2 regions of the Alteromonas sp. KS69 genome follow, and region 1 is predicted to be linked to the other one. Evidence: predicted binding sites of a transcription regulator. Region 1 holds the regulator's gene; the other holds the start of a gene.
What was found. The regulator FNR, encoded in region 1, switches genes on or off when oxygen is low (the NO sensors DNR and NnrR bind a similar motif). The targets are predictions, from matches to a motif close to TTGATCTAGATCAA.
Positions count from the first base shown of each region.

Region 2: C7Y69_RS04310 (DUF3149 domain-containing protein) is a predicted target of FNR. The motif match lies at 6,691-6,704, and genes of this name have one in related genera.

Region 1 covers NZ_PYHU01000033.1:10,946-26,119, reverse strand. Annotated here, with positions in the region: gene C7Y69_RS15715 (FMN-binding glutamate synthase family protein) at 1-682, opposite strand, end outside; gene C7Y69_RS15710 (cation:proton antiporter family protein) at 1,005-2,579, shown strand; gene bfr (bacterioferritin) at 2,716-3,192, shown strand; gene bfr (bacterioferritin) at 3,192-3,659, shown strand; gene C7Y69_RS15695 (hypothetical protein) at 3,666-4,052, opposite strand; gene ccoN (cytochrome-c oxidase, cbb3-type subunit I) at 4,375-5,808, shown strand; gene ccoO (cytochrome-c oxidase, cbb3-type subunit II) at 5,824-6,429, shown strand; gene C7Y69_RS15680 (cbb3-type cytochrome oxidase subunit 3) at 6,431-6,592, shown strand; gene ccoP (cytochrome-c oxidase, cbb3-type subunit III) at 6,609-7,562, shown strand; gene C7Y69_RS15670 (FixH family protein) at 7,700-8,179, shown strand; gene C7Y69_RS15665 (heavy metal translocating P-type ATPase) at 8,179-10,581, shown strand; gene ccoS (cbb3-type cytochrome oxidase assembly protein CcoS) at 10,583-10,798, shown strand; gene C7Y69_RS15655 (sulfite exporter TauE/SafE family protein) at 10,785-11,444, shown strand; gene fnr (fumarate/nitrate reduction transcriptional regulator Fnr) at 11,495-12,235, shown strand; gene uspE (universal stress protein UspE) at 12,333-13,256, shown strand; gene ttcA (tRNA 2-thiocytidine(32) synthetase TtcA) at 13,461-14,402, shown strand; gene C7Y69_RS15635 (patatin-like phospholipase family protein) at 14,403-15,174, shown strand, end outside.
Region 2 covers NZ_PYHU01000005.1:214,130-229,303, reverse strand. Annotated here, with positions in the region: gene C7Y69_RS04340 (efflux RND transporter periplasmic adaptor subunit) at 1-498, shown strand, start outside; gene C7Y69_RS04335 (ABC transporter ATP-binding protein) at 517-1,251, shown strand; gene C7Y69_RS04330 (ABC transporter permease) at 1,253-2,566, shown strand; gene C7Y69_RS04325 (ABC transporter permease) at 2,577-3,785, shown strand; gene C7Y69_RS04320 (sigma-54-dependent transcriptional regulator) at 3,808-5,151, shown strand; gene C7Y69_RS04315 (sensor histidine kinase) at 5,148-6,536, shown strand; gene C7Y69_RS04310 (DUF3149 domain-containing protein) at 6,812-6,937, shown strand; gene smrB (endonuclease SmrB) at 7,022-7,615, opposite strand; gene prmB (50S ribosomal protein L3 N(5)-glutamine methyltransferase) at 7,704-8,639, shown strand; gene aroC (chorismate synthase) at 8,649-9,767, shown strand; gene C7Y69_RS04290 (MFS transporter) at 9,882-11,057, shown strand; gene C7Y69_RS04285 (hypothetical protein) at 11,250-11,714, shown strand; gene C7Y69_RS04280 (SpoVR family protein) at 11,813-13,327, opposite strand; gene C7Y69_RS04275 (YeaH/YhbH family protein) at 13,331-14,617, opposite strand; gene C7Y69_RS04270 (PrkA family serine protein kinase) at 14,661-15,174, opposite strand, start outside.

The DNA of each region.
Region 1 (15,174 bases):
TTTCTTTAAACAGGTCGGCATCAAACTTCCCGTCTTTGGTTCGGCACCCAAAATAGCCAGTACCAATTTGCCAAACAATGTCACCACCGTTTTCTTCGTGATAAGGCGTTAACCCACCTTCCCCAGTGTTATGGAAAAAGTTCCCCTTCTTTGCGCCCTTGTTAAGCGCCAGAATGGCATTTTTAGACAAGCTACCAAAGCTCATCGCACTGATATTTAGAATACTTGCAAGATAAGGTTGCTTACAGTCTTTTCCACCAATTGTTACCCTTGGATCGTGGTTCATTTCATCAATATCACGGGCCGATAATGAATGCCCTATCCATTCATAACCATCGTCGTAAGTATTTAATTGGGTGCCAAAAGGAATTGTTTCTCTGCTGTTTTTAGCTCGTTGGTACACAATAGAGCGAAACATACGTGAAATAGGTGCGCCGCCAGTATCTGATTCTAAAACATACTGCTGTATAAAGGGCCGCAGTGTTTCAACGGTCCAGCGAGTTCTTCCAATTAATGGGAAGTTTTTTAGAATCGAATGTTTGTTCTGGACTGTGTCGACGATTGCTAAAACGAGTAACATCACGGTTAATAATAGAAACCACCACGCTGGATGCCAGTAAAAACCTACCAGTAGGTTAAAAATAAATAATGCCGTTAAGGCTCCTAAGATTTGATTTCGCATAGCTACTCCATGTGTGATTATCAGTTTTTACTGTTCCAACACAATTTTGGGTTTTATTAAGCGGCATGTTTACGTATTACTATATCTTTAATTGCTAAAACCTACAGTGATATAAACGCAACATAATGGTATCTATCTTTTCCCATTCGCTCGTGTTTCATTACATGCTAATCTAAACACTTCTATATACATCAGCGTGTTGAGCATTTTGTGTGATCGCCGCGCTAACTAATGTAAGAATGTGAGGTAGAAATGTCATGGCTTAAACGGACTACAGACATTTCTATTGGTACTAATTAATCGAAATGGTGAAAGGTAATTCATGGAGTATGCATTTCTTCTGTTCGCATTTGTTTGCGGTTTAACGGTTAAACTTATTGGGATCCCCCCGTTAGTAGGTTACTTAGTCGCGGGCTTTTTACTCAACTTTTCAGGCTACACGCTCACTGATGATCTTACCAAGATAGCCAACTTAGGTATTACCATCATGTTGTTCACTATTGGTTTAAAGTTAAACATTCGCGACTTAAGTAAACGCGAAGTATGGGCCGGTAGTATTACCCACACCCTCATCTGGGTGGGCATCGTGACTTGCGGTGTATATGGCATTGCTGCTGTAGCCAGCCAGTATATAGAAGGGCTAACGTGGCAAAGCGCTACGCTGATTGCTTTTGCGTTAAGCTTCAGCAGTACGGTTTGTGTTATTAAGGTGCTAGAAGAAAGCGGTGAAAGTAAAACCCGTCATGGCCGACTTGCCATTGGTATTTTGGTTATGCAGGATGTGTTTGCTGTTATATTTTTAGTGGCTGCCACAGGCAAACTCCCTTCGGTGTGGGCACTTGGGTTGTTGGCACTTATTCCCGCGATGCCGCTTATTAACCGTGTTATCAATAAGTCAGGTCACGGAGAGTTACTCCCTCTTACTGGGTTCATTCTTGCCTTAGGCGGCTATCACCTATTCGAGCTGGTGAATATCAAAGGCGATCTAGGTGCTCTGATATTTGGCATTATGTTAGCGCAACATGAAAAGGCCAGTGAGCTTGCTAAATCGTTGCTTAGTTTCAAAGACTTATTCTTGATAGGCTTCTTCCTTACCATCGGGCTGACCGCGCTTCCTGATTTCAATATGATTATTATCGCGTTGGTATTCTGTTTGTTTATCCCTATAAAGGCCACCCTATTCTTTGGCTTATTTACGTCACTTCGATTACGAGGCCGAACGTCTTACTTAAGCAGCCTAGTGCTGTCTAATTTTAGTGAGTTTGGACTTATTGTAGGCGCGCTTGCGGTATCTCTGGGTTTATTGGCTGAAAGCTGGTTAGTAGTGATTGCACTTTCATTGTCAGTCTCTTTCGTTATTACTAGTGTGCTGTATCGCACCTCGCATTCTCAATATCATAAATATAAAGACACGATTAAACGTTTCGAAAAAAACCGCCGGCTTAAAGAAGACATTTACCCTGCTTTGCACAAAGCTGAGTTTTTAGTATTGGGAATGGGACGGGTTGGGCAAGGTGCGTTTAATGCGCTGTCTAAACTTGCCGAGGTGAGTGTATGGGGTATGGACGCCGATAGAGTGAAAGTAAAGCAGATGGCCAGCGAAGGCTTAAACGTTATTTGCGGTGATGGTGAAGATGTAGACTTGTGGGACAACCTAGAACTTAAAAATGTTCACTTAATTTTATTAGCGCTGCCTTCTATACAAGATGCAATCAATATCACCCGTCAGCTTAGAAACGCGGGTTATACCGGTAAAGTAGCAGCGATCGCACGGTATGAAGATGAAGTTAATCATTTGCTAGAACAAGGCGTTGATAAAGTATTTAACTTTTTCACCGAGGCGGGTTTAGGTTTTGCCGAAGAAAGTTTAGCCTATGCAAATACGCAACAAAAATAGTCGACTATTCTTAATGCAAACAAAGGATGAAGTGATAACCATTTCTATTTGTATGCCATTGTTTTTACAGTAATTTTTTGACATTTACGTATTTTCACTCTACACTAGCGTCATATTGATAATTAAGGTTTTTATTATGCAAGGTGACAAACAAGTCGTCGCGAAGCTGAATGATGTACTCACCAGTGAGTTAACGTCTATAAATCAGTACTTTCTGCATGCACGTATGTTCAAGAATTGGGGCTTACAAGAGCTCAATGAAAAGAACTACAAAAAGTCGATTAAAGACATGAAGCAAGCAGATGAGTTGATTGAGCGCATTCTATTTTTAGAAGGGTTACCTAATCTTCAAGCGTTGGGCAAACTTTACATTGGTGAAGATACTGAGGAAATGCTGAGCTGCGATGCCAGGTTCCAAAAAGAGCAGCTACCACTGTTACGTGAAACTATCGCGCTGTGCGAAGAGAAGCAGGATTACGTTACGCGCGACATCCTAGAATCAATTTTAGAGTACGAAGAAGATCATTTAGATTGGATTGAAACTCAAGAATATCAAATTGGCGCTATGGGTATTGAAAACTACCTTCAGGCTCAAGTAATGGGAGATGACTAATGAAAGGTAATCAAACCATCATTAAAGGTCTAAACGAGCTACTTTCTTACGAATTGGCCGCTATGGATCAATACTTCATTCATTCTCAAATGTATTTAGATTGGGGGCTCACTAAACTTTATGAGCGTATCGATCACGAATTTGACGATGAGCGTGGCCACGCCACTAAACTTATCGAGCGTATGCTGTTTTTAGAAGGCGTACCAGACATGGTCACGCGAACTGGCTTTAAAGTAGGTTCAGATGTACCTGAAATGCTTGAGAGCGACCTTCGTGTTGAATATGAAGTAGATGCAAAACTTAAAGAAGTCATCGCGCTATGTGAATCTGAAAAAGACTACGTAACACGTGACATCTTAGTTGTACTGCTTGACGATACCGAGCGCGATCACGCCCATTGGTTAGAGCAACAACTTGGCTTAGTGAAACGCCTTGGCTTGTCTAACTACTTGCAGTCTCAAATGTAATTAATACTACATTGTCGTTTCGAAGTTCAGGTAGCTTGGTGCTGCCTGACCTTCTATATTTAACCGCAATTGCCATTTCATTTTTTCTTCGTTACAGCTTCCCAACATAAACCAACCTGACCATTCGCCATTGTGTTTATTTTCAAGCAGCACGGGCACTTTACCCATGTACATGTTCACGCCCTCTATCCAAGCACTTTCTATCTTTGTGCCTACAGGTAAATCGAGTACTAAGGTAATAGAGGTTTCAGGTTCTACTTTCTCTGAAAATTCCGCGTAAGCATGCCTGCCATGTATTAAAAATTCACAGTGCTCGTTGACAAATGTACAGCTCTCTCCTATTTCCTTTATGGAGCCCGAAGAAGGCGTAGCGGACATTTGGTATTGATGCACTGCAAATACACATACTGCAACGAGAAAAATGCAAAGCGGGGTAAGCCACCTTTGTGAATAAAATGATCTCTTTTTGTTACTGTTATTTAGCATTTCTTAAATTTTGTATATTTCTTCATTGATGGAGATCAAGCTCAGGTAGTTTATGGTATCTTTTTGTAATTAAAAACCTTATCATCCGCGTACCAACTGGCTTGGAGACTATAATTATTACTCTTTCCGAGCTCGGTGTGAAGCGTTATTCCGTTGCTTTCGCATGTCTAGACCGTACTTGAACGGCTGTTGGAGACCATAGTTCATTTGAAGTGGAAGATTCATTAAAATGAGTGAAATAAGCCAAGCACAACCTGACTACAATTATAAAGTAGTTAGGCAATTTACCATTATGACCATAGTCTGGGGTATCATTGGTATGGGCCTAGGGGTATTTATTGCCGCGCAATTATTTGCACCTATGCTTAACTTTGACACACCATGGCTAACGTTTTCGCGTCTGCGTCCTTTGCACACCAATGCCGTTATTTTTGCCTTCGGCGGCTGTGCGTTGTTCGCAACGTCATACTACATCGTTCAGCGTACCTCTCAGGTTAGACTGTTCAGTGACAAACTTGCTGCATTTACGTTTTGGGGCTGGCAAGCCGTTATCGTATTGGCAGTAGTTTCTCTACCTTTAGGTTTAACCAGCTCGAAAGAATACGCTGAACTAGAATGGCCAATCGATATATTGATTACGCTAGTCTGGCTCGCTTATATCATTAACTTCTTCGGAACCCTAGTTATCCGAAAAGTGTCGCATATTTATGTTGCGAACTGGTTCTTAGGGGCGTTCATGCTTACCGTTGCTGTATTGCACATTGGTAATAGCATGGCCATTCCGGTGTCTTTCACTAAGTCTTATTCATTGTATGCAGGCGCAGTAGACGCCATGATGCAGTGGTGGTACGGCCATAACGCAGTAGGTTTCTTCCTAACTGCTGGCTTCTTGGGCATGATGTATTACTTCGTTCCTAAGCAAGCAGGTCGCCCAGTTTACTCGTACAGATTATCTATTGTTCACTTTTGGGCATTGATTTCATTGTACATTTGGGCTGGTCCTCACCACTTACATTATACTGCCCTACCCGATTGGACACAGTCGCTAGGTATGGTGATGTCTATCATTCTATTCGTTCCTTCTTGGGGCGGAATGATAAACGGTATAATGACGCTATCTGGTGCATGGCATAAATTGCGTACTGACCCTGTATTACGTTTCTTAATTGTTTCATTGTCTTTCTACGGTATGTCTACCTTCGAAGGCCCAATGATGGCAATTAAAACAGTTAACGCACTGTCTCACTACACAGACTGGACTATCGGCCACGTACACTCAGGTGCACTAGGTTGGGTAGCCATGGTATCAATTGGTTCTATTTACCACTTAATACCTATCCTGTTTGGTCAGCCAGCGATGTACAGCACACGTCTTGTTAATGTTCACTTCTGGTTAGCAACAATTGGTGTGGTGCTATATATCGTAGCAATGTGGATGTCAGGTGTTCTTCAAGGGCTAATGTGGCGTGCAGTAAATGCTGACGGTACATTAACGTATAGCTTTGTCGAATCGCTTGAAGCGTCTAAACCTTTCTATGTGGTTCGTTTCATTGGTGGTTGTTTCGTGGTTACTGGCATGCTTATTATGGCCTACAACACATGGAAAACCGTTCGTGCCCCTAAAGGTAGTATCGCTGCTGATGTTACAACTCAGCCAGCGTAATAAGGAGACGACATAATGAAAAATCCACATGAGTTAATTGAAAAAAATGTCGGCCTGTTAACCGTGCTAATCCTTGTTGCGATTAGCTTCGGTGCCATGGTTCAAATTACGCCGCTGATGTTTCAGCAGCAAACAATGGAACCGGTAACAGGCTTACGTCCTTATACAGCATTAGAATTAGAAGGCCGTGACATCTATATCCGTGAAGGATGTGTTGGTTGTCACAGTCAGATGATTCGTCCGTTCCGTGCCGAAACAGAACGTTACGGTCACTACAGTGTTGCTGGTGAGTCAGTATGGGAACACCCTTTCCTTTGGGGTTCTAAGCGTACTGGTCCTGACCTAGCACGTGTTGGTGGGCGTTACAGTGATGAATGGCATCGTGTTCACCTGCTTAATCCGCGTAACGTGGTACCTGAGTCGAATATGCCTGGTTTCCCATGGCTTGCAGAAAACAAACTTGACGGTAAGTTAACCGCCAAGAAGATGGAAGTTTTCCAAGGCTTTGGCGTACCGTATACCGACGAAGATGTCGCGGGAGCACAAGCGGCAGTACAGGGTAAATCTGAAATGGAAGCCCTTATTGCATACCTACAATCTCTTGGCACACATTTGAAATAATATGGATCAAGGAATAGTAGGTAGCATTTTTACTGTCATCGTCTTTGTTAGTTTCATTGGCATAGTTTGGTGGGCTTTTAGTAGCCGCAACAAGCAAAAGTTTGATGAAGCGGCGAATTTGCCTTTCGCAGACGAAGACAAAGAAAAATCAAAAGAAGATTAGCAGGAGTCTCGAACTTATGAGTATGTTTTGGACAATATGGATTTCAGTGATAACCCTAGGGTTAATCATTGGTTGCTATTTCCTTCTGCGCTGGTGTTTGTCTAACCAAACAGGCGTGCCAGAAGGAGAATCAATGGGGCATGAATTTGACGGCATCGAGGAGTTGAATAACCAACTTCCTCGTTGGTGGACAATCATGTTCTACATGACAATCATTTGGGGTTTTATCTATCTTGCCCTTTATCCTGGATTGGGTTCATACGAAGGCTTATTTGGCTGGAAGAGCTCAAACCAAGGCATATTGACGCTTGAAGAATCGGCGCAAGCGCGTATCGATGCAAAAGAGCAAGGCAAGTTTGTAGAGTACGATCGTGAGTTGGATTATGCAGCTGAAAAGTTCGACCCAATTTTCGAAGCGTATGCGCAAATTCCTGTTGAGGAGCTAGCGAACGACCCTGAAGCGAATAAAGTAGGACAGCGTTTGTTTATGCAAAACTGTTCTCAGTGTCACGGTTCTGATGCTCGCGGGCAAAACGGTGGTTTCCCTAACCTTACTGATAACGATTGGTTATATGGTGGTTCGGGTGCAAAAATTGTTGAAACCCTAACGTTAGGCCGTAAAGCCGCTATGCCAGCATGGATAGATGTTATGGGTGAGCAAGGCATCGAAGAAGTGGTTGAATATGCATTAAGCCTAAGCGGCCGTGATGTTGACCAGCAACTTGCTGATGCAGGTAAAGTTCGCTTTGCTGCATGTGCTGCCTGTCATGGTATGGACGGTAAAGGTAACCAAGCACTTGGTGCGCCTAACCTGACTGACAACATTTGGTTATATGGCGGAAGCCATCGTGCGGTTACTGAAACACTAACCTACGGCCGAAATGGTGTTATGCCTTCATTCAAGAAAACCTTGGGTGATGACAAAATCCACGTTGTTGCATCGTACGTTTATAGTCTTTCTAACGACTAAATTCGTATAACCAACAATAATGCTAAAAAGCCTCGTTATCACGGGGCTTTTTTTATGAGAAAATACACATCTTCAACTGGATGCCTTATTTTTCCTATCGCGCCGGTTTTCCTGTAGTAAACGAGTTGATGTAATTAATGAATACACCCTGGTATAAACAATTTTGGCCCTGGTTCCTTATTGCTGTTCCCCTAATTACATTAGTAATGGGTGGCGTGTTATTGAAATTGGCTATTTCAACCGAAGACAGCTTAGTAGTAGACGATTATTACAAAGAAGGTAAAGCCATTAATGCCCGGCTAGATAAAGAAGCCATCGCGAAACGCAAAAACATAACAACAGAGTTAACCATTACTGATGGCAGTATTGCAGTAAAATTCCATTCAGGTATTCCTCAAGAAGGAAACGCCCTTAAATTGAATTTTTATCATGTGACCATCGAAGAGCGTGATGCAAGTGTATTATTAAGTCGTGATGCTAATGGTATTTACCGTGGTTTTGTCGAAAAGGACTTAACCGGTAAATGGCAAGTCTCGCTTTCTCCTGTAGACGACAGTTGGAAAGTACAAAATACGTTGCAACTTCCCTACTCTGGCGCCATCAAGTTTAATCCGTAATGAGCGAAAACCTTTGTTACCATTGCGCGTTACCTAACGATGCAACACACAAATATGAAGCAGTAATATTAGGGGAAACCAGGCAGCTCTGCTGCCCTGGTTGCCAAGCTGTTGCTCAAGCCATCGTTGATAATGGCTTAGAAGATTATTATCAGTTTCGTACTGAGCCAGCCCAAAAGTCAGACGATGGTATCTTAGAAAGCCTTTCTGCGCTTAACGTTTATGACGACCCAGCCCTTCAAGAAGAGTTTGTTTTTGACGAAGGACAGCACAAGCAAATACAGCTAACCCTTGAAGGCATAACGTGTGCAGCGTGCGGTTGGCTGATTGAAAAGCAGCTTTCAAAAGTATCAGGTATTGCGCAAGTCGCCGTAAACGTTCAAGAGCGTCGCGCACTAATAACCTGGGAACCCGATGTTATTAAACTTAGCCAGATACTCACCACACTAAAACGCATAGGGTATGTTGGCTCACCGTTTCACCCAGATGAACATGAAGCGAGTTATAAACGCGAGCAAAAATCGTTTATTAAAAAGTTAGGCTTGGCAGGCATCATGACCATGCAGGTGATGATGCTAATGGCTGGGCTTTACTTCGATTGGTTTGGTGCCATTGAACAAGAAACCCGTCAATACTTTTATTGGGTTGCACTCACCCTTACCACCCCCGTAGTACTTTATTCAGGAAGCGCGTTCTATTTAGGTGCTTTGAAGGCAATAAGCGCAAAAACCGTGAATATGGATGTGCCTGTCACCCTCGCGGTATTTGGCACCTACTTTGCGGGTTTACGTTCCACTTTGCTTGAGCAAGGTGAAGTGTATTTTGAATCCATATGCATGTTTATCTTTCTACTGCTGTTGAGCCGATTCCTTGAACATAGAAGCAGGCACCGTGCGGCGCAAATTTCAGCCAATATGATGCAATATATTCCGGTTTCAGCGGCTAAAATTGAAGGTGATGGCAGTATCGTTCAGATCCTTGCAAAGCAATTAGCGCCCAATGATGTAGTACTAGTGAAGCCCGGTGAGACCATCCCTGTCGATGGTATTGTGCTAGACGGTACCGCTGCGGTTGATGAGTCTATGTTAACGGGAGAATTTAACCCCGTCAGTAAATCGGCCAGCCATGTAGTTTACGGCGGTACAGTAAACCAAGATGGCACACTAACGGTTAAAGTGACCCAAAGCTTAAAGCATGCCTTGGTCAATCAAATCGTGCGTTTACAAGCTAGCGCCATGGCAAGCAAGCCAAAAGCTGCGCAGATTGCCGATAACTTTTCCCGTTACTTTGTGTTCTCGGTATTGCTGATATCGGCTTTAACGTACAGTTATTGGTCGTTTGTGGGCAGTGAAGATGCTTTTTGGATCACCATCTCTGTATTAGTGGCAACCTGCCCTTGTGCGCTAGGCTTAGCCACACCTTCAGCGTTAACCTGCGCTATGGCGAAGCTGAATCGTCAGGGCATTTTGTTAAAGCGCGCTGACGCCTTAGAGCAACTTAACGATATTGATACCATTGCCCTTGATAAAACCGGCACACTGACCGAAGGTAAGTTCTCATTGCAACAGCGCTGGTTTGCTAAAGGGGTAGATCCAGTGCAGGTAATGGCGCTAACTACATTGTTAGAGTCTCGTTCTGAGCACCCTATTGCCCGTGCCTTCGACAACGATAATGTTAAGTCAAAACATAGAACCCTGCCTAATACCATGAACGGATTTACCGTTACACCAGGTGGCGGCATTAGTGGTGAGATAGACAACGTCGTTTTTACTATGGGTTCAGCCGTATTTTGTAATTTATCAACCACCTCAAAGGTAGATATACCGGCAAATGTGTTTTTGTGTGCCGACGGTGTATTAATGGCCGCGTTCTGCGTAAATGATAGCTTGCGGCAAGATGCCTTAGCGACACTCACCGCACTGAATGAACATCAATTAGTGGTGCTAAGTGGCGACACACAGAAAAACGTTGATGCACTTACTGCTAGTTTACCAATCAACTTAGCAAAGGGTGGCTTATCACCGGAGCAAAAATATTCACAGGTGCATACTTTGCAAAAGCAAGGTCGCAAAGTCATGATGATGGGCGACGGTATAAACGATGCCCCTGTTCTTGCTAGCGCAGATGTGGCGGTTGCGGTAGGAAACGCCACAGATGTGGCCAAAACAGCCGCCGATGTTATTTTGCTAGGAGACAGCTTGCTATCGGTGCCAACCTTATTTTCTGTGGCGAAACAGGCAAAACGTAAAATTCAGCAAAATATTGCATGGTCAGTAGGTTACAATATTATCATTCTACCCTTTGCAGTGTCGGGGTTACTCTCTCCCTGGATGGCCGTGGTTGGCATGTCACTGAGTAGTATTATTGTGGTCACCAATTCAACGAGGTTATTAAGTAAATAATATGAGTATCATTTACGTCTTAATTCCCATCGCTATTATTATTGTTGCGCTGGCACTGGTTATCTTTTTCTGGGCGGTAAAAACCAATCAGTTTGAAGATCTTGATAGACAGGGCTACAGCATTTTGTTTGATGATGATTTATCAGGTGATGAAAAGAAGCTAGCCGAGCAGCGAAAGCAGTTACAACAACGCAAAGAAACAGATGACAGAGATTAATATATTCTCTGCTTTTTTCATTGGAATTGCTGGCGGCGTGCATTGTGTGGGTATGTGCGGTGGTATTGTTGCCGCACTACGCACAGTAACGCCAAGTAATGAACCGGCATTACCCTACACCCTTGCCTATAATTTTGGCCGTATCCTCAGCTACACATTAGCCGGCGCTATTACAGGCGCTGTCGGCCAAATGGCCACCGAGTTTGTGCCTATTGCTAAACCCGTTTTATCTTTGATTAGTGGCGTTATGCTGCTGCTATTAGCGTGTTATTTGGGAAAGTGGTGGCAAGGCTTGAATTATATTGAAGCTATGGGACGCGGCTTATTTAAAGCTATTCAGCCAATATCTAAACGATTTCTTCCATTCAAAAGCCCGGTTTATGCACTACCCTATGGTTTTATATGGGGCTGGCTACCCTGCGGGTTGGTCTATTCCACGTTAACGTGGTCATTAGCATCGGGGTCGGCCGTTGACGGCGCTGCCATCATGTTATTTTTTGGGTTAGGTACTCTGCCCACTTTGTTAGCTGCAAGCGCAGGTAGCCAGTACCTAATAGCTGGTTTTAGGCACCCCGTGGTAAGACAATGCTTTTCCGTAATAGTGGCTATTTACGCTCTCTTTTTAATTTATGCAGCAATTTCATAAACAAAAGAGTAAGATTAATATTAAGTCGACCCTATTTATAGTTTGAACCTATGAGCAAAGGAAGCCAATTCTCAATTCATTGTCAAAATTGCAGTTTCAGCCACTTGTGTTTGCCCGTTGCGCTAAACAAGACTGAGATTGAATCTTTAGATGATATTATTGAGCGAAAGAAACCCCTTCACAAGAGTGATTTGCTGGTAAAGTCGGGAGATAAATTCAACTCTCTTTACGCAGTACGCACGGGCTCTTTTAAGTCTTTCGTCACCAATTCAGATGGTGAAGAGCAGATTACAGGTTTTCACTTCCCTGGCGATATTATCGGCTTCGATGCCTTACGGGAAAATAAGCACCAAAGTTATGCTCAGGCATTAGAAACCGCCATGGTGTGCGAATTACCGTATGAAACGCTTGATGAAATGTCGGTTCAATTTCCTAAGTTAAGACATCAAATAATGAGTTTTATGAGTGCGGAAATTAAACAAGATCATGATCTCATGATGTTGCTTAATAAACGCTCAGCGGAAGAACGTCTATTGTATTTCCTCTCTCAGCTTTCTCAACGTTTCGAAGAACGTGGATTTTCAAATAAAGAATTTCACCTAACCATGACTCGAAATGAAATTGGGAACTATCTTGGTCTAACTATTGAGACCATTAGCCGCCTGTTAAGCCGTTTTCAAAAAGAAAATATTATCCAAGTGGACGGTAAACTCATCACTATTTTAGATTTTGATGAGATGTCACAACGTTTAACGTCTGTGGTTGCACCTAATATCGCCTGTAATAGCTAATCTTCAAAGCTTTTGATCTAAAACAAGTTACGTAATAGCAAATAGGTATTACACTTAAATTGTAGCAACCAAAATTCTGACTATGTTTGGAGGGGTTATGATTAAGTATGAGCGTATTTTAGCGGTTATTGAAGCCGATAGAGAAACCCAACCTGCGCTTAGCCGTGCATATGAACTTGCCAAAAAGACAGGTGCCTCTGTCACCGCCATGCTGGTGGTTTACGACTTATCTTACGATATGACAACCATGCTTAGCCCTGATGATCGTGAAGCCATGCGTGATGCGGTCACTAAAGAACATGCTGGATGGTTGAAAAAAACTTTAGACGACTTAGGTTTTTCTAAAACAGATATAGTTGTGGAATGGAACAACCGTGCCTTTGAAGCTGTGGTGCATTATGTCATCGACAACAGTATAGATTTAGTGGTAAAAGCAACTAAGCGCCATGACGATTTAGCTTCTGTTATTTTTACTCCTACAGACTGGCATCTACTTAGAAAATGTCCCTCCCCCGTATTATTGGTTAAAGATCATGAATGGCCTGAAAATGGTGAAATTATTGCCGCGGTAAATGTAGGCAGTGAAGACGACGAGCATGCCTTACTTAACGACAAAATCACGGTGATTGCTAACGATTATGCCGCGCTGCTCAGCGGTAACGTAAATTTGGTAAACAGCTACCCAGCTACGCCGCTAAATATTGCTATTGAAGTTCCTGAGTTTGACCCAGACACATACAACAACGCGGTAAAGCATCATCACGAACTTGAGATGAACACACACAGCGAGAAGTATGCTATCGATAGTAAGCGCTGTTATGTGAAGGAAGGCCTTCCTGAAAAAGTCATTCCAAAGATAGCCAAAGATATAGACGCTGAACTTGTTATCATAGGTACGGTTGGCAGAATAGGTATTTCTGCGGCTCTCATAGGTAACACCGCAGAACATGTTATTGATGAACTTGTGTGTGATGTACTGGCAATAAAACCAGACGGCTTTATTTCGCCCCTTTCACGGTAATTCAGACAGGTTCATAAACAGCCTGTCGGCACTGTTTGCTAGCAAACGTTATATAGCCTTAAGCGCTATCGGACTATAGCCTTAAGCGCTATTGGCATTTGTTAGCAGTCAGTGCTAACACGATACAAAAAATCTTCACCTCGCACATTCAATTTTACTTGATTACTGTATAATGGTTTTTTTCGCAGTAACAAAGCTATTGATATGAACAGTGCAGGCACAAACCGTGCGGACGCTCCGTTAACCGCGTCTCAAAACAAACAAAAATACAGCTTTAATAAGCTACAAAAGCGACTTCGTCGAAATGTAGGCAAAGCGATTGCTGATTTCGGCATGATTGAAAACAACGATAAAGTCATGGTGTGCTTATCTGGCGGCAAAGACAGTTACGCTATGCTTGATATTCTTATGTTTTTAAAGCGCATTGCGCCAATTCATTTTGACATTATTGCGGTTAACCTTGATCAAAAGCAGCCAGGATTTCCAGAGCACGTACTTCCTGAATACCTTGAAAGTGTAGGTGTAGAGTACAAAATTGTAGAAGAAGACACCTACTCTATTGTTATGGACAAAGTGCCTGAAGGTAAAACCACGTGCTCACTTTGTTCTCGATTACGTCGCGGTATTTTATACAGCACGGCCAAAAAGCTAGGCGCCACTAAAATTGCCCTTGGCCATCATCGTGACGACATGCTAGAAACGTTCTTTTTAAACATGTTCCATGGCGGTAAGCTTAAATCAATGCCACCAAAGCTGGTTAGCGATAATGGTGAGCACATTGTCATAAGGCCCCTTGCTTATTGTACTGAAAAAGACATTCAGCGTTATTCTGATGCCGTAGAATTTCCTATTATTCCTTGCAACTTGTGCGGGTCTCAAGAAAATTTGCAGCGTCAGAACGTAAAGGCCATGCTACAAGATTGGGATCGCCGTTTCCCTGGGCGTATTGAGTCAATGTTTAGTGCGCTTCAAAATGTAGCGCCGTCACATTTGGTCGACAAGAATTTGCACGACTTTAAAGGCATCTCTACACAGAACGGGCCGGTTGAAGATGGTGATATTGGTTTCGATCCGCCCAGCTTCGAGTCACCCAGTGAGCCTACTGACGACACGGTTCACGTTATCAATTTGATGGAATCAAACTAAATGAAAATTGGTCTAGCATTAGGTGCGGGTGCCGCAAGAGGTTGGACCCACATTGGTATTATTCAAGCATTAGAAAAGCTGGGTATTAAAATTGACGTGGTGGCAGGTTGCTCTATTGGTGCCTATGTTGGTGCCGCTTACGCTAGTGGTAAGTTAGAAGGCCTAAAAGAGTGGTCTTGTTCTTTGTCAGATTGGCAGGTACTTGCTTTGATGGGCGTTGGTTTACGTAGGGGCGGTATTGCTAGCGGGCAAAAAGTGTTTGATAAACTTGCCAGCGAATTTTGTGCCCCAACCTACGAAGCAATGGAAAAACCGTTCGCCTCTGTGGCTACCGATTTGCACACAGGTCGTGAGGTAGTGTTTAGTTCCGGCGAGATTGGCAATACCATTCAAGCTTCGTGTGCTATTCCTGCCCTATTTGCCCCAGTCGCCCATGGCGATCGTTGGTTAGTAGATGGCGCGGTGGTTAATCCAGTGCCTGTTAACCTGTGTCGCCAACTTGGTGCAGACTTTGTTATTGCCGTAAACCTTAATGCTGATTTCAGGCCGCTTAGGCTTGAAAAATTACGACTCGATCACGAAGAAAACCAAAGAAAAACCGAAGACTTTTTCACTAAAAGCCAAAACGTGCTTAAGCAGTGGTTCTCACCTGATAGTAAAGAAAAAGCAGAAACGGAAAGTGAAACCGATAGTAAACATAGCGAGCAAAACGAAGGCGTTGCTAGCGACGCTATTGAGGCCATAGAAGAAACAATTTCGCCGCCACCAAATA
Region 2 (15,174 bases), on a different contig from region 1:
CCGAATGCGCTTGTGGCCAAAAATGAGCCATTAATGAAATTGGTAGATTTAACGGCTTATGAAGCTGAGCTAAATGTTGCTGAAAGCTACGCAAATGAGTTGGGGTTAGGGATGAGTGTTGAATTAAAAGTGGGTGTCCAAAAAGTGATTGGCACACTGGCTTCAATATCCCCAGAAGTTGTCGATAGGCAAGTTATTGCAAGGGTACGCTTCCCTGAAAACAGCGTGCAATCAATTCGTCAAAATCAGCAGGTGTCAGCACGAATATTGTTAGAGAACAAAAGTGATGTACTCAAGGTAGAACGTGGGAGTTTTCTTCAAGCAGGAGGCGCAACGGCCTATTTAGTTACCGGTGATCTGGCCGAGCGAATAGACATTCAGATTGGCGCAACTAGCATCCGAGAAGTCGAAATTCTCAGCGGCCTGGAAGAGGGTGATCAAATAATAGTTTCAAATTACGAACAGTTTAATCAAGCGTCTACAGTACTTCTGCGCTAATAAAAAGGATAAATAGCAATGTTAACCATGAACAACGTAAGCAAAATATATCAGACGAACAGTGTACAAACTCATGCGCTAAGAGATTTTTCGCTAACCGTAAATGAAGGCGAGTTTATTGCGGTAACAGGGCCTTCTGGCTCTGGGAAAACAACATTTTTAAACATTGCTGGTTTGCTGGAACCGTTCACATCAGGCCAATATACCTTAGATGGCGTGGATATCGGTGGATTGTCAGATAATCAAACTGCCGACTTAAGAAACCAAAAAATTGGTTATATATTTCAGGGTTTCAATCTAATACCTGATTTGAATTTATATGAAAATGTCGAAGTGCCCCTGCGTTATCGGGGCATTGCCGCAAAAGAGCGTAAAGTAAGAATTGAACAATGTTTAGAGCAAGTTGGTTTGGCCAGCCGAGCTAAACATTTACCGCAACAGTTGTCTGGCGGGCAACAGCAACGTGTTGCAATCGCACGAGCTCTTGCGGGCAAGCCTCGTTTCTTACTTGCCGATGAACCTACGGGAAATCTGGACAGCCTGATGGCCCGCCAAGTTATGGAGCTACTTGAAGAGATAAACAAAAATGGCGCCACGATTGTAATGGTAACCCATGATGCCGAATTAGCGCGCCGAGCGCCTCGGAATATTCAAGTCGTAGATGGGCAGTTAGCCGACTTTACCTTATATCAGGGTAAGCCGTCTTTAGCAGCCACCCTCGACAATAAAACCGTTGTTGCGTCAGGAGTGTAATATGTTTCTCCACTATATTGATTTAAGTTGGCGAAGCATAAAACGCACGCCCGTCATTAGCTTTTTAATGGTGTTTGCCATTGCCATTGGTATAGGGCTTACTATGACCAGTCTGTCAGTTTATCACATGATGTCGATGGACCCCATTCCCCACAAAAGCAGCGCGATTTATTATCCTCAGCTAAATATTATGGACGATGGTCGTGAGTGGCATTCATCTGACAACCTGCCGTATCAACTTACTTATCAAGATGCCGTTAATCTGTACAACGCAGACATTTCAGTCCCCAAGTCACCTAGTTTTAGAAGTGGCTTCTCTGTACACCTAAATTCGCCCGACGTTAAACCTACCATGGAGCCCGCGCGAATGGTGAATAGAGAGTTCTTTTCTATCTTCGACCGACCTTTTATTTATGGCGCACCTTGGTCTTTACACTCACAAGACACCCATGAATATGTAGTGGTGATATCAGAAAAAATTAATAACCGTTTATTTGCAGGTAAAGACTCGGTTGGCCAACATATTTACCTTGATAATAACAGTTACCGAATTGTGGGTGTCTCAGCCAATTGGGACCACCATGTGAAGTATTATGACGTGAACAACGGTGCGTTTAACTCCTCTGAACAGCTCTATATTCCTTTCGCTATTGGCGCGCTGGAAGAAATTACCACCTGGGGAAACTTAAACGGGTGGAAGCATGAGGGAATTAAGAACTATCAAGATTTAATGCATTCAGAACATGTGTGGATTCAATTTTGGGTACAGTTGAATACGGAAGCAGAGAAGCAACAATTCGCCAATTTTCTTATGACTTACATGGAAGATCAAAGAGAAAAAGGCCGCTTCAACCGAGAAACGTTGGAATACAAGCTTCGAAACGTGACGGAATGGCTGGAGTACAACTCAGTGGTATCTGAAGACAATCGTATTCTGGTGGGGTTGAGTTTTATGTTTCTATTAGTGTGTGTGTCCAACATTTTAGGGTTGCTGCTGGCGAAGTTTTTAAAGCGGGCGCCAGAGGTGGGTGTCCGGAGGGCACTCGGTGCCAGTAAACGTCATATATTTGCCCAGCATATTGTCGAAGTGTCGGTGATTGGGCTAGCCGGTGGCTTGTTAGGAATTGTGATTGCGCAAATTGGGTTATGGGGAATTCGGGTGACCAACAGCTATTATGATGCCCTAGCAACTATGGATGTCTCAATGTTACTCGCTGCGCCAATTATCGCCCTTGTGGCCAGTTTCTTGGCTGGATTGTACCCAGCTTGGTTGGTGTGCAGAACACAACCCGCTATCTACTTAAAAAGCCAATAAGGAGCAGGCTATGTTAGACATTAAACCTATCTTCAATGCAATACGCCGTTCCAAAATTGGCGCCGTGCTTCTGTTACTTCAAATAGCGCTTACCATGGCGATTGTTAGCAATGCTGCATTTATGATTAATGATCATGTTTCGTATCTTCGCGAAGATACAGGGTTCCCAGAAAAGGAAATTTTTAGCTTGTCGGTTATGACATTCGGGACAGACCGCTCCCTCAGCCAACAAGCAGAACTCGATGAAACAATGATTCGAAGCCTCCCTGGCGTAATTGACGCAAGTTTAGTTCAAGCAGTGCCTTTGTCAGGCGGTGGTTCTACATCATCAGTGAGGTTGAAGCCATCTCCAGAGAAATCTAAATCCATCAGCGTGCCTTATTATTATATGGACGAACATGGTTTAAATACCTTCGGTATAAAACTTTTAAAAGGGCGAAACTTTAGGCCAGAAGAGGTTATTGTTGGTAATGACTTCACCGGTAACGGCCCCAACACAATTATTGTCTCTCAAGCCTTTGCCGAAGCATTATTTTCCGATGGTGGGGCGCTGGGAGAAACGGTTTATCTTAAAAATAGACCCCTTGAAATTATCGGAATAGTGGGAACAATGAAAAGCCCTTGGCCTAATGGTATGCGAGATAAAACCACGGCTATTGTGCCGTTTATGGATGTCCAAAATTATCAACATATCCTAGTTCGTACAGATAAAACTGAACGAGCTAACATCATGGCGAACATTGAACAGAATATGTTGGACGTTTACGATAAGCGGGTCATTATTAATGTGGATGGGCTAGATAAAACCAAAGAAAACTATGACGCCACCGATGTGCTCATGATGCGTATGTTGATTGTACTTGTTGTTATTCTTCTACTGGTGACTGCACTTGGCATATTCGGGCTTACGCAATTCAACATTAGCAAACGCACAAAACAAATTGGTACCCGGCGAGCGTTAGGGGCAAGAAAGTCTGCTATCGTAAGGTATTTTTTAGTTGAAAATACCATGGTCTGTATAGCGGGTTTAGTGATAGGGGGATTAGTGGCAGTGGTTTTAGGTGATGTAATGATGAAATCCTACTCTATTTCATCATTAGAACCGGAATTCATTTTGGGTACTGCCGTGTTCATTTTTGTAATGAGCCTACTGGCCGTTATTGTTCCCGCCATGCGAGCCGCTAATATTTCACCCAGTATTGCTACTCGCAGTATATAAGTCGTATTTAAGAAGTGTAGACATGACCAAAGTCTTAATTGTTGATGACAACGCCGCTGTATTAGAGGCGTTATCACTATTGCTAGAAATTCATGGTTACGAAGTGGTGACAGCCACAACGCCAAAAGCGGCGCTGCAGATAGTCAATTACCAAGCTATCGGGCTAGTGTTGCAAGATATGAACTTCAGTGCAGACACAACCTCAGGCGAGGAAGGGCGCGAGCTCTTCTTCGCGCTGCGTCAGTTAAATCCGCTATTACCCATTATTCTCATCACGGCGTGGACAGAGCTAGAACAAGCGGTAGAGTTGGTAAAAGCAGGCGCAGCTGACTACATTCCAAAGCCGTGGGATGATAGTAAGCTTATTACCACCATTAAAAACCTCGTGGCGCTAGGGCAAGCCGCCAGCCAAAATAGAGTGTTGAAGCAACAAGCGGCAAATTTTGACAATACCCGCCAAGCAGCCGTAAGTATTGGGTTGGTGTACGAAAGCGCAGCCATGCAGCGGGTAGTAGATATGTCGGTGCAGGTGGCTAAATCTGATGTACCGGTACTCATCACTGGGCCTAATGGAAGCGGAAAGGAAAAGATTGCAGAACTCATTCAATCTCAATCACCCCTTAATCAGTCAGCATTTGTGAAGGTAAACGCGGGCGCCCTTCCTCAAGAGCTTATTGAAGCAGAGCTCTTTGGCGCAGAAACCGGCGCGTTTACCAGCGCTAACAAAACGCGAATTGTCCGTTTTGAAGCCGCCCACCAAGGAACCTTGTTTTTAGATGAAATCGGCAATTTGCCGCTGTCAGGCCAGGTCAAATTATTGCGCGTATTGCAAACGGGTGAATTTGAAAAGCTAGGGTCGGTGAAAACACAAAAAACAGACGTAAGGATAATATCGGCCACCAATTCTGATTTAACTCGCGACATCGCAAACGGCGCATTTCGCGAGGATTTGTTTTATCGCCTCAATGTCATCGAAATTAATGTGCCGCCCCTTAATGAGCGAGGAGATGATGTGTTGGCCTTAGCAAAGCATTTTTTACCAGGTCGAGATATTAGCCTCACTGGGCAGCAGGCGCTACAAGCCTATGCGTGGCCAGGAAATGTGCGTGAGCTTGAAAATGTATGTCGACGAGTCAGTATATTACATCCAGATGGTACGCTGGATGCTGATGACTTCGGTTTACCCTCTATTAGTGGTGAGGTGAATACAGAGCGAAAAGGCGGAAAAGAGCCCAGCAAATCAGAGATTGAGGCGGCGCTTACAGAATTTAACGGCACTATATCTAAAGTGGCAAGGTACTTAGGGTTATCAAGACAAGCGCTTTACCGCCGGCTAGATAAATATGGAATTGATTATAAATCGTGAGGTTAATTAAAAATAAGCTTCGGGTCGCTGCGCTTTGTGCCACAGCAATAGGTATGGCGCCTATGTTGTATGTAAGCGACCTGTCGGTTGTTCAAAAAGCTTTGCTTGTCCTTGTGTCTTTATGCTTATGTGCACTTGCAGTCAAAGTCTGTACAGCGCCAATAAACAAACAATTAGAGGCGCTTAAAATAGGTTTGCTCAATTTTAAAGACGGTGAGTTTTCGTCAACACTGGCTTGTAAAACAAGCGACGAGTTTAAAACCTTATTCCAGCTTTATAACGATACCGCAGAAACCCTTCGCCGAGAAAAGCAGTGGTTGTATCAACGAGAGCTAATGCTAGATAAAGTGCTGCATAGTTCACCTGACGTTTTATTATTAGTGAACGATCAGAAGCATGTGGTGCTAAGTAACCGCCAAGCCTGCGAGTTCTTCCATCCAACGACTAGGATGGAGGATACTGGCTCTGAGGAAAATGGCGCTGGTGCAAATAAGTTGGGCGCCAGTAGGTTGGGTGCTAGCAGTTCGGGTACCAGAAGCTTGGAAGGTTACACCCTCGGCACTTTACTTAACAATAAACCAGACACGCTAAAAGATGTTTTGCTAGAAAATCGAGAAGGGCTATTCACTTTGCCTCAGGGGGCTAGCGGCATTCAAACATGGCATATGTCTACAGGAACGTTTTTATTAAATAACCAAACTCACCGACTGTATATTCTTAAGCAAATGACGCGAGAGCTTAACCGACAAGAAGTATCGGTGTGGAAAAAGGTAATAAGAGTAATTAGTCACGAGCTCAATAATTCCTTGGGGCCTATTTCTAGCCTATTACATAGCGGCCAAATTGTAGGCCAACAAAATGGTGATGCCCGTCTGGTGCGTGTGTTCCATACTATTGAAGAACGTATCGCCCATTTAAACCAATTTGTTCAAGGGTATGGAAGATTTGCAAAATTGCCTCCACCAGTTTTAGCAACAATTGATTGGGATAAAATAACGGCGCAACTCAGCAATCAATGTGACTTTAAGTTAACCATGCAAGAGGCTGTTGAGGTGAAAGCCGATGCAGTCCAATTAGAGCAGCTATTAATTAACTTACTTAAAAATGCCCATGAGTCGGGAGGCGACCCACAGGATGTGGAGCTCGTCATTAAACAAACGGCTTCTCAAGTTATTATTGAAGTACTCGATAGCGGAAAAGGCATGACGGATAGCGTGATGACGAATGCGCTGGTTCCTTTTTATTCCACTAAAGCTAATGGGAGTGGATTAGGGTTAGCGCTATGCCGAGAAATAACGGATGCGCATAATGGCCACTTAGTAATTCAAAACCGAAAAGATAAGGGATTATGTGTGCGTTTTATTATTGATAAAACGACAAAGTAGCAGGCAAAAAAATAGGGGAACAGACGGGCGTCTGCTCCCCTTACGACGCTAAGCCAAGACCGTTTTTAACCTACGTCGAACAGGCATGTACAATGTATTGCAAATGAGAATGATTTGCAATGGCATTATGGGTTATTTTTAATTTTTTTATACATTGATCTCGATCAACTTCTCTACATCCCTCCTATTTACCGTATTTCAGACTTGATCCAGATCACAAACCTTCGCCAAGAAATCGCTATCATTACCTTATTAACCCTGTGAGGAGAAACACTATGTTACTAAGTATGATTTCAGATCCCGTTGTATGGGGCTCGCTTTTAGGTATTAGTATTATTATTGGAATGGGCGTGTTTTATACCTACCTATTTATGCACAACAGCGCAGAACTTGATAAGTAAAAATTGTTTTGCCTGTAAGTCGCGGCGTTTGACATGAATTAGGTAAATGATAGGTCAAAAACTCAGTAACGATAACTACGTTCACTATCGCTTATATTCTGGCGTGGGCACATCTAGCAACACAAGCAATGCCGCTTGTCCGCCGTATTCAAGTGGTGCTTGATGGAAAGCATTCACGTGTGGATGCTGTATTAAGTAGTGGGGGAGTGCATTTTTTAAAACGCCCTGTCCAAACCCGTGCATAATAGAAACACAATCTACCGACTCTTTTCGGGCGGTATAAATTAATGAGGCTATTTCTGTTTTTGCCATTTCTCGGGTCATACCGTGCAAATCCAGCAGAAACTCAGGGGAATAGTCTCCTCGTCTAAGCTGTTTTAGTACATGTGTTGGCACGCCTTCTCGGCAATACCGCATGGGGCCTTCTTGCGGAAGTACGGCTTGGTACATATCGGAAAAACTAAAACTCGCCGCTACTTGCTTACTGCCTTTTAGGTCTTTAACCCCTGCTAATTGCTTTTTCTTTTCAAGGGCGACTTTCTTATTCGGAACAATCTTGTCCTGCTCCATGGGCTTTACACCTTGCACAGCATCAGCAAATGAGAAGGTATCTTCAATCACTTTTAGCTTCTCAATGCCTTTTTTCATGGCTTTTAGTTCTTTTTTAAATGCTTTCATTATGAACCGATATGCAAATTAACGTGGGCGCAGGCGTTATCTTTGGGTATGATACCAGCTTTCATATTCCTGATGTACCCAAGCTCTTATGACCGACAAGTTTTACTTAGAAGAAGCCATCGAAGATTTACACAGCATACTTGATATGATTCGGTGGGCTACCAGTCGATTTAACGACGCCGCCCTCTATTTTGGTCATGGTACCGATAACGCTTGGGATGAAGCATTAAGCCTTACCATGCAAGCGCTACACTTGCCGCATTCGTTATCTGAGCATGTTGGCGACAGCATGTTGTCATCAAGACTCACAAAAAGTGAGCGCGAAAAAATTGCTGAGCTTGTTTTAAAACGAGTTCAAACCCGTATGCCTCTGCCTTACATTACCAACGAAGCTTGGTTTTGCGGCATGCCATTTTACGTTGATGAGCGCGTGCTTATCCCTCGCTCTCCGTTTGCAGAACTGATTCAAAATAATTTTGAGCCCTTCGTTAAAGAAGCACCGTCGCATATTTTAGATATGTGCACAGGGGGTGGTTGTATTGCTATTGCGCTTGCGCATGCGTACCCCGACTCACAGGTTGATGCGGTAGATATAAGCGAAGATGCCCTTGAAGTGGCCGATATTAATATTCAAGAGCATCAATTAAGTCACCGTGTTTACCCTATTCATTCTGATTTATTTACTAATTTAACCGGGCAGAAGTACGATTTAATCGTATCAAACCCACCTTATGTTGATGCTGAAGACATGGCCGACTTACCTGATGAATATCATCACGAGCCCGAGCTTGCATTAGCAGCCGGAGACGACGGGTTAGAACTTGTGGATATTATGCTGCGTGAAGCACCACAATACCTAACCGATAACGGCTGGTTGTTCATTGAAGTGGGTAACAGCGAAGTGCACATGGACACTCGTTTCCCAGGCCTTGAAGTCATTTGGCTTAGCTTTGAAAATGGCGGGCAGGGGATATTTGCCGTGAACAGCTCAACATTAAAAAACTATTTTAACAGCAAGGATTAATTCTCGATTATGTCAGGCAACAGCTTTGGAAAACTCTTCACCGTTACCACATTTGGAGAAAGCCACGGTATCGCCATTGGCGGTGTTGTTGATGGTTGCCCTCCTGGCCTCACGTTAAGTGAAGCTGATTTACAGGGCGATTTAGACAGACGTAAGCCTGGTACATCCCGTTATACCACCGCCCGTCGTGAAGATGATGAAGTGCAAATTTTGTCTGGCGTGTTTGAAGGAAAAACGACGGGTACCAGTATTGGTTTGTTGATTAAAAACAAAGATCAACGAAGCCAAGACTACTCAAATATTGCCGACCGTTTTCGCCCAGGCCATGCCGATTATACCTACGATCAAAAGTATGGTTCACGTGATTATCGTGGTGGTGGTCGCTCGTCTGCCCGTGAAACTGCGGTACGTGTTGCTGCGGGTGGTATTGCCAAAAAGTATTTAAAAGAAGTGCATGGCGTTGAAGTACATGGCTACCTTTCTCAATTAGGGCCTATTAGCGTTGAAAACGTTGACCATGCGGTGACGAATACCAATCCTTTTTTCTGCCCTGATGAAAGCAAACTCGAAGCGCTAGATGAATACATGCGCGAGCTAAAGAAATCTGGCGATAGCATCGGTGCTAAAGTTTCAGTCGTGGTAAAAAACGTACCAGTGGGTTTGGGCGAGCCAGTATTCGATAGATTAGATGCCGATATTGCGCACGCTATGATGGGCATTAATGCGGTTAAAGGCGTAGAGATTGGCGACGGTTTTGAGGTTATTAACCAAAAAGGCAGTGAGCACCGAGATACGCTTTCACCTGAAGGTTTCCAATCAAACCATGCGGGTGGCGTATTAGGCGGTATTTCAACAGGACAAGATCTTGAAGTACATATGGCACTTAAACCAACATCTAGTATTTCAGTGCCAGGTAAAACCATCAACAAGCAGGGTGAAGAAATCGAAATCATCACCAAAGGTCGTCACGACCCTTGTGTCGGTATTCGTGCGGTGCCTATTGCTGAAGCGATGATGGCGATTGTATTGATGGATCACTACTTGCGTCACCGTGCGCAAAACGCTTCTGTGGTATCGACTACCGTAGCTATTGCAGGTCAGGCAGGTCAGGCAGGTAAAGCTGAATAAGCGCTAACTAAGCGATAAGAAAACAGCGCGTCAGTATAATATACCATCCAGCTTATCCCCTTCATACGCCACAGGTAACGTTACCTGTGGCGCTATCGCATACGGAGTTGTGCAGTGCCATTCGCTAAATTGCCTTTTGCTAACCATAAATCACTCATTGTTCTCGCGTTAACCTATTGGCTGTACTTTGGTCAGTTAGGTGTTTTGGTCCCTTACTTGGGAATATTTCTCGATGGTCGTGGTTTTAGCTCTGCTGAAATAGGGGAGCTTTTTGCAGTGATAACCCTTGCACGTATTTTAGGGCCAGGAATATGGGCGGGCATTGCTGATAAAAAAGGCAACGCGGTGAGTGTGTTAAGGCTGGGTAGTTTTCTTACCGTGGCAACTTTCTGTTCCGTATTCTTGTTCGAAGGATTTTGGGGGCTTACCCTTTCTTTCGGCTTAATGATGATGTTTTGGACCGCGGTACTACCTCAATTAGAGGTTATCACCATGAAGTCAGTAGAAGGCACTAAAGCCAGCTACGGGCTTATAAGGTTGTGGGGAAGCATTGGCTTTATATGCTTAACGGTAGGTGTAGGTAAAGCCTTAGATAGCTTTTCTACTGAAACGCCAGTAATAGCGAGTGTGGGCGTGTTATTGCTGTTGTTCGTGACCACGTTATTCATTCAAGCGCCTAAAGCCAGTGCCGAGAAACACACGGCCGTAGGCAGTATTTGGCAGTACGCCAAACAGCGCCCGTTTGTAGTTTTCATCTTTGCTTCTATATGCTTACAAATTAGCTTCGGAGCCTATTACGGCTTTTTCGCGTTGTATATGCGCGACCTTGGCTACAGCGGTCAGCAAACTGGTTTATTTATCGCCCTGGGCGTACTGGTTGAAGTGGGTATTTTTCTTATTGCTAGCCGTTTAACTGCACGTTTTGGCGTGTGGAATCTGTTATTCGCCAGCTTGTTATTAACCGCACTGCGTTGGTACGCATTAGCATCTGCTGCCGATAGCATGGCGGTGATATTACTCAGCCAAGTTATTCATGCACTCAGTTTCGGGTTAACCCATGCGGTGTCTGTGCACTTCATTCATCAATTTTTACCACCTGCATTTCACAGCCGAGGTCAAGCCATTTATATTAGTGTGGCATTTGGGTTCGGTGGTGCGTTCGGTAACTATATGGCAGGGCAGCAATGGGACCAAGGAGCCAACGCGTACGAAACCTTTGCCACCGCAGCGGTGTTCTCGGCGATAGGGGCGGCTTCCTTGTTTTTCTGTAAGCGTAAGCACCTTATGTAGAAGTTATTCTTATCAAAGACTATTGTTCAAAAGCGCTGCCAAAAATTAGCCTACTTACAATAACTGACTATACTGTGAGAGACGCAACACGAAAAAGGTAGGAAGAATCGATGGCATCATGGAGCGATACTCTGCGCCATAGATATAGGCTTTATTGTCAGCATTCTTCTTGTATTAAAGAGGAGTGTTAGCATGAATACACGCTCTGATATGGTGTGTTATAAAAAGTTTCCCCATGCCGCTTATAGCATTGAGATTGTGGGCTCTACACTTATTAGTGAATTAGTCGGTCAATGGTCTACTGAAATATCAAATAGCTATATTGCTGATGTTAAGCAGGAAGTATCGTCAAAATTTAATAAGCGTTGGCTGCATATCGTGTTATTGGATAAGTGGGATTTGACCACATTTGATGCCATGGACAAGTTTACCGAATACGGAATATGGTGTTACGAAAAGGGTGTTAAAGCAACGTTTTATGTATACCAAACTAACCCCGTCAAACGATACCAACTGGCTAAAATGCTACCCGAACGAGCCAAAGATTACGTCAGCTTTCACGTGCTGAGTATCGATGACGCGTTTCTCTACGCCTCTGAAAATGGTTTTCTTGATGACCCTAAGCCAAATCAAACAATTAAAACACTGAATGCCTGACATACCCCTGCCTTTGCAGCAGTAAGTCAGGCTCCTGTGTGCAACTAAGAATGTGCATATGAGTGATTGCCCCGCATATCAGAAGGTGAAAGGTACAATCATTTACTGGTTCGACACTCGGCCAGTAGGGTAGGAAGCCCGGCACTGTTTTCTTGCTCAAGTCTTACATCAAACTTCCACAATCTATGAAGATGACGCATAACCTCACCTTTGGAGTTTCCTAAGGGAATACCATGTTGAGGAACGTAGCGAAGGGTTAAAGACCGATCGCCTCTTACATCAACGTTATATACCTGAATATTAGGCTCCAAATTACTCAAATTATATTGGGCGGAGAGCTTTTCTCTAATAGTCCGATAGCCGTTCTCGTCGTGAATAGCACTGACGCTTACATAGGAATTACTCGCGTCGTCCTCTAAGGCAAATAATTTGAAATCTCGCATTAGCTTGGGTGATAAAAACTGACTAATAAAGCTTTCATCTTTAAAGTTGTGCATGGCGAAATGCACGGTTTCAAGCCAATCTTTACCAGCGATAGTTGGCAAGTATTCATAATCTTCTTTGGTGGGAGACTGACACACCCGTTTGATATCCATGAACATCGAGAACCCTAATGCATAAGGGTTGATACCAGAATAGTATGGGCTGTTGTAATCGGGCTGCATGACTACGCTGGAATGACTGTGCAAAAACTCCATCATAAAGCGGTCGCTGACTAATCCCTCGTCGTACATTTTATTTAGAATGTGGTAATGCCAAAAACAGGCCCAGCCTTCATTCATTACTTGAGTTTGTTTTTGTGGGTAGAAGTACTGAGATACCTTGCGCACAATACGTACAATTTCGCGTTGCCAGGGTTCTAACAGTGGCGCATTCTTTTCAATGAAATACAGTAAGTTCTCTTGTGGCTCGGAAGGAAAACGTAGGGTGTTTGTATCTTTACTTTTAGGGTTGTGCGGCAAGGTTCGCCACAGCTCATTAACCTGTGACTGCAAATACTGAGCACGTTCTTCTTGACGGGTTTTCTCTTCCTGAAGCGATATTTTTTGTGGCCTTTTGTATCGGTCCACACCGTAATTCATTAGGGCGTGACAAGAATCGAGAATGTTCTCAACTTCCTCTACACCGTGTTTTTGCTCACATTTAGAAATGTACTTCTTGGCAAATACCAAATAGTCGATAATGGAACTGGCATCTGTCCAGGTTTGAAAAAGGTAGTTACCTTTAAAAAAAGAGTTGTGGCCATAGCAGGCATGGGCCATCACCAACGCTTGCATGGTAATGGTATTTTCTTCCATTAAATACGCAATGCAAGGGTCGGAATTAATCACAATTTCATAGGCCAAGCCCATTTGGCCTCTGCGGTACTGTTGTTCGGTTTGAATAAACTTTTTACCAAACGACCAATGGGTATAGTTTAGCGGCATACCTATGCTGGCATAGGCATCCATCATTTGTTCGGCGGTAATAACTTCAATTTGGTTTGGGTAGGTGTCTAGCTTAAACGCTTTAGCAATACGGTCTATTTCTGTTTCATAGTCGGTCAGTAACGAAAACGTCCAATCTGGGCCATCACCTAATTTATGTTTTTGACGCGTTGCACTTACAGACATGGGCTAACCTCCTTGCGTACTCAACTGCTCGGTACGCTTGAATATTTCTCTGAATACAGGGTAAATATCATCCGGTGTTTGAATGTGTTTACATACTATATTGTCGAAAGATTGACTGACCTTTTCGTATTCTCGCCAAAGGGTTTGGTGTTGGCGTTCGGTTATTTCAATATAGGCAAAGTAGCGAGTGGCGGGTAATAGGTTATTAACTAAAAGTGAGCTACATAAAGGCGAATCATCGGCCCAGTTATCGCCATCGGATGCTTGGGCCGCGTAGATATTCCAATTGCCATCGCTAAAGCGTTCGCGAACAATCTCGTCCATGAGCTTCAGTGCGCTAGAAACAATGGTTCCGCCGGTTTCTTGAGAGTAAAAAAACTCTTGTTCGTCGACTTCTTTCGCTTGAGTATGATGCCTGATATACACCACCTCTACATTTTCGTAGGTACGTGTTAAAAATAAATACAGTAGAATATAGAAGCGTTTTGCTACATCTTTGGTCGCTTGATCCATAGAGCCTGAAACATCCATCAAACAAAACATCACCGCTTTGCTCGTTGGGATAGGGCGCTTGTCGTAGTTTTTAAAACGTAAATCGAAGGTGTCGATAAAAGGGACTTTAGCCACTTTGGCTTTAAGTAGTGTGAGTTCTTTTTCAATCTCTTCAATGGCTAGTGCATTGTTAGTAGGCGCAGTCATTAGTATGGCTAACTGTTCTTCTAACTCTCTGATACGCTTTCGGGTAGAACCGGTTAACGCAATTCGTCTTGCCACCGATCCCTTAAGGGAACGAACAATGTCTAAGTTACTCGGCACACCGTCAGTTTGATACCCAGCACGATAGGTTTCATGTTGAATCACTTTATCAAACTGCGTTTTCTTTAAATTGGGCAGCGCCAAGTCGTCGAACAAAATATCTAAATATTCGTCTTTTGAGATGGAGAAAACGAATTCATCTTCTCCGTCGCCGCTATTACCCGCTTCCCCTTCACCAGAACCTTGACCCGCGCCACCTGGTGGGCGGTCAATTTTATCGCCTGCAATGAATTGGTCATTACCGGGGTGGACAATATCTCGCTTGCCCCCTTTTCCGGTATGAAATACAGGTTCAGAAATATCGCGAGTAGGAATGCTTACCTGCTCGCCCGAGTCTAGGTCGGTAACAGAACGTTTACCAACAGCATCGGTAACAGCACGCTTTATCTGTTGTTTGTAGCGTTTAATAAAGCGCTGTCTGTTTACCGTGCTTTTGCCTTTACTATTAAGTCTTCGGTCGATGAAATGCGCCATAACCACCTGCTTGTCATAGGGTGAACCACGAGTAAATAGCCCATTATGAGGCTTTACGAACTCGTAAATACCACTCACACAATAGTCTGACTTGCTTTTGTGTATAGCCTTTTTCCGTCATTCGATTTACAAAGTCGTCATGCTTTTTCTGTTCGTCGGCTGACCCTTTTGTATTAAACGAAATAACTGGCAGCAAATCTTCCGTGTTGGAAAACATTTTCTTTTCAATCACAGTGCGTAATTTTTCATAACTCGTCCACGATGGGTTTTTACCACCATTGTTGGCTCGTGCACGAAGTACGAAATTCACTATCTCATTACGGAAGTCTTTAGGGTTGCTAATTCCCGCAGGCTTTTCGGTTTTCTCAAGTTCAGCATTTAGCGACGCGCGGTCAAAAAGTTGACCGGTTTCAGGGTCACGATACTCCTGATCTTGGATCCAAAAGTCTGCATAAGTGACATAGCGGTCGAAAAGATTCTGCCCGTATTCTGAGTAAGATTCTAAATACGCGGTCTGAATTTCTTTACCAATAAATTCAACATATTTTGGTATCAGA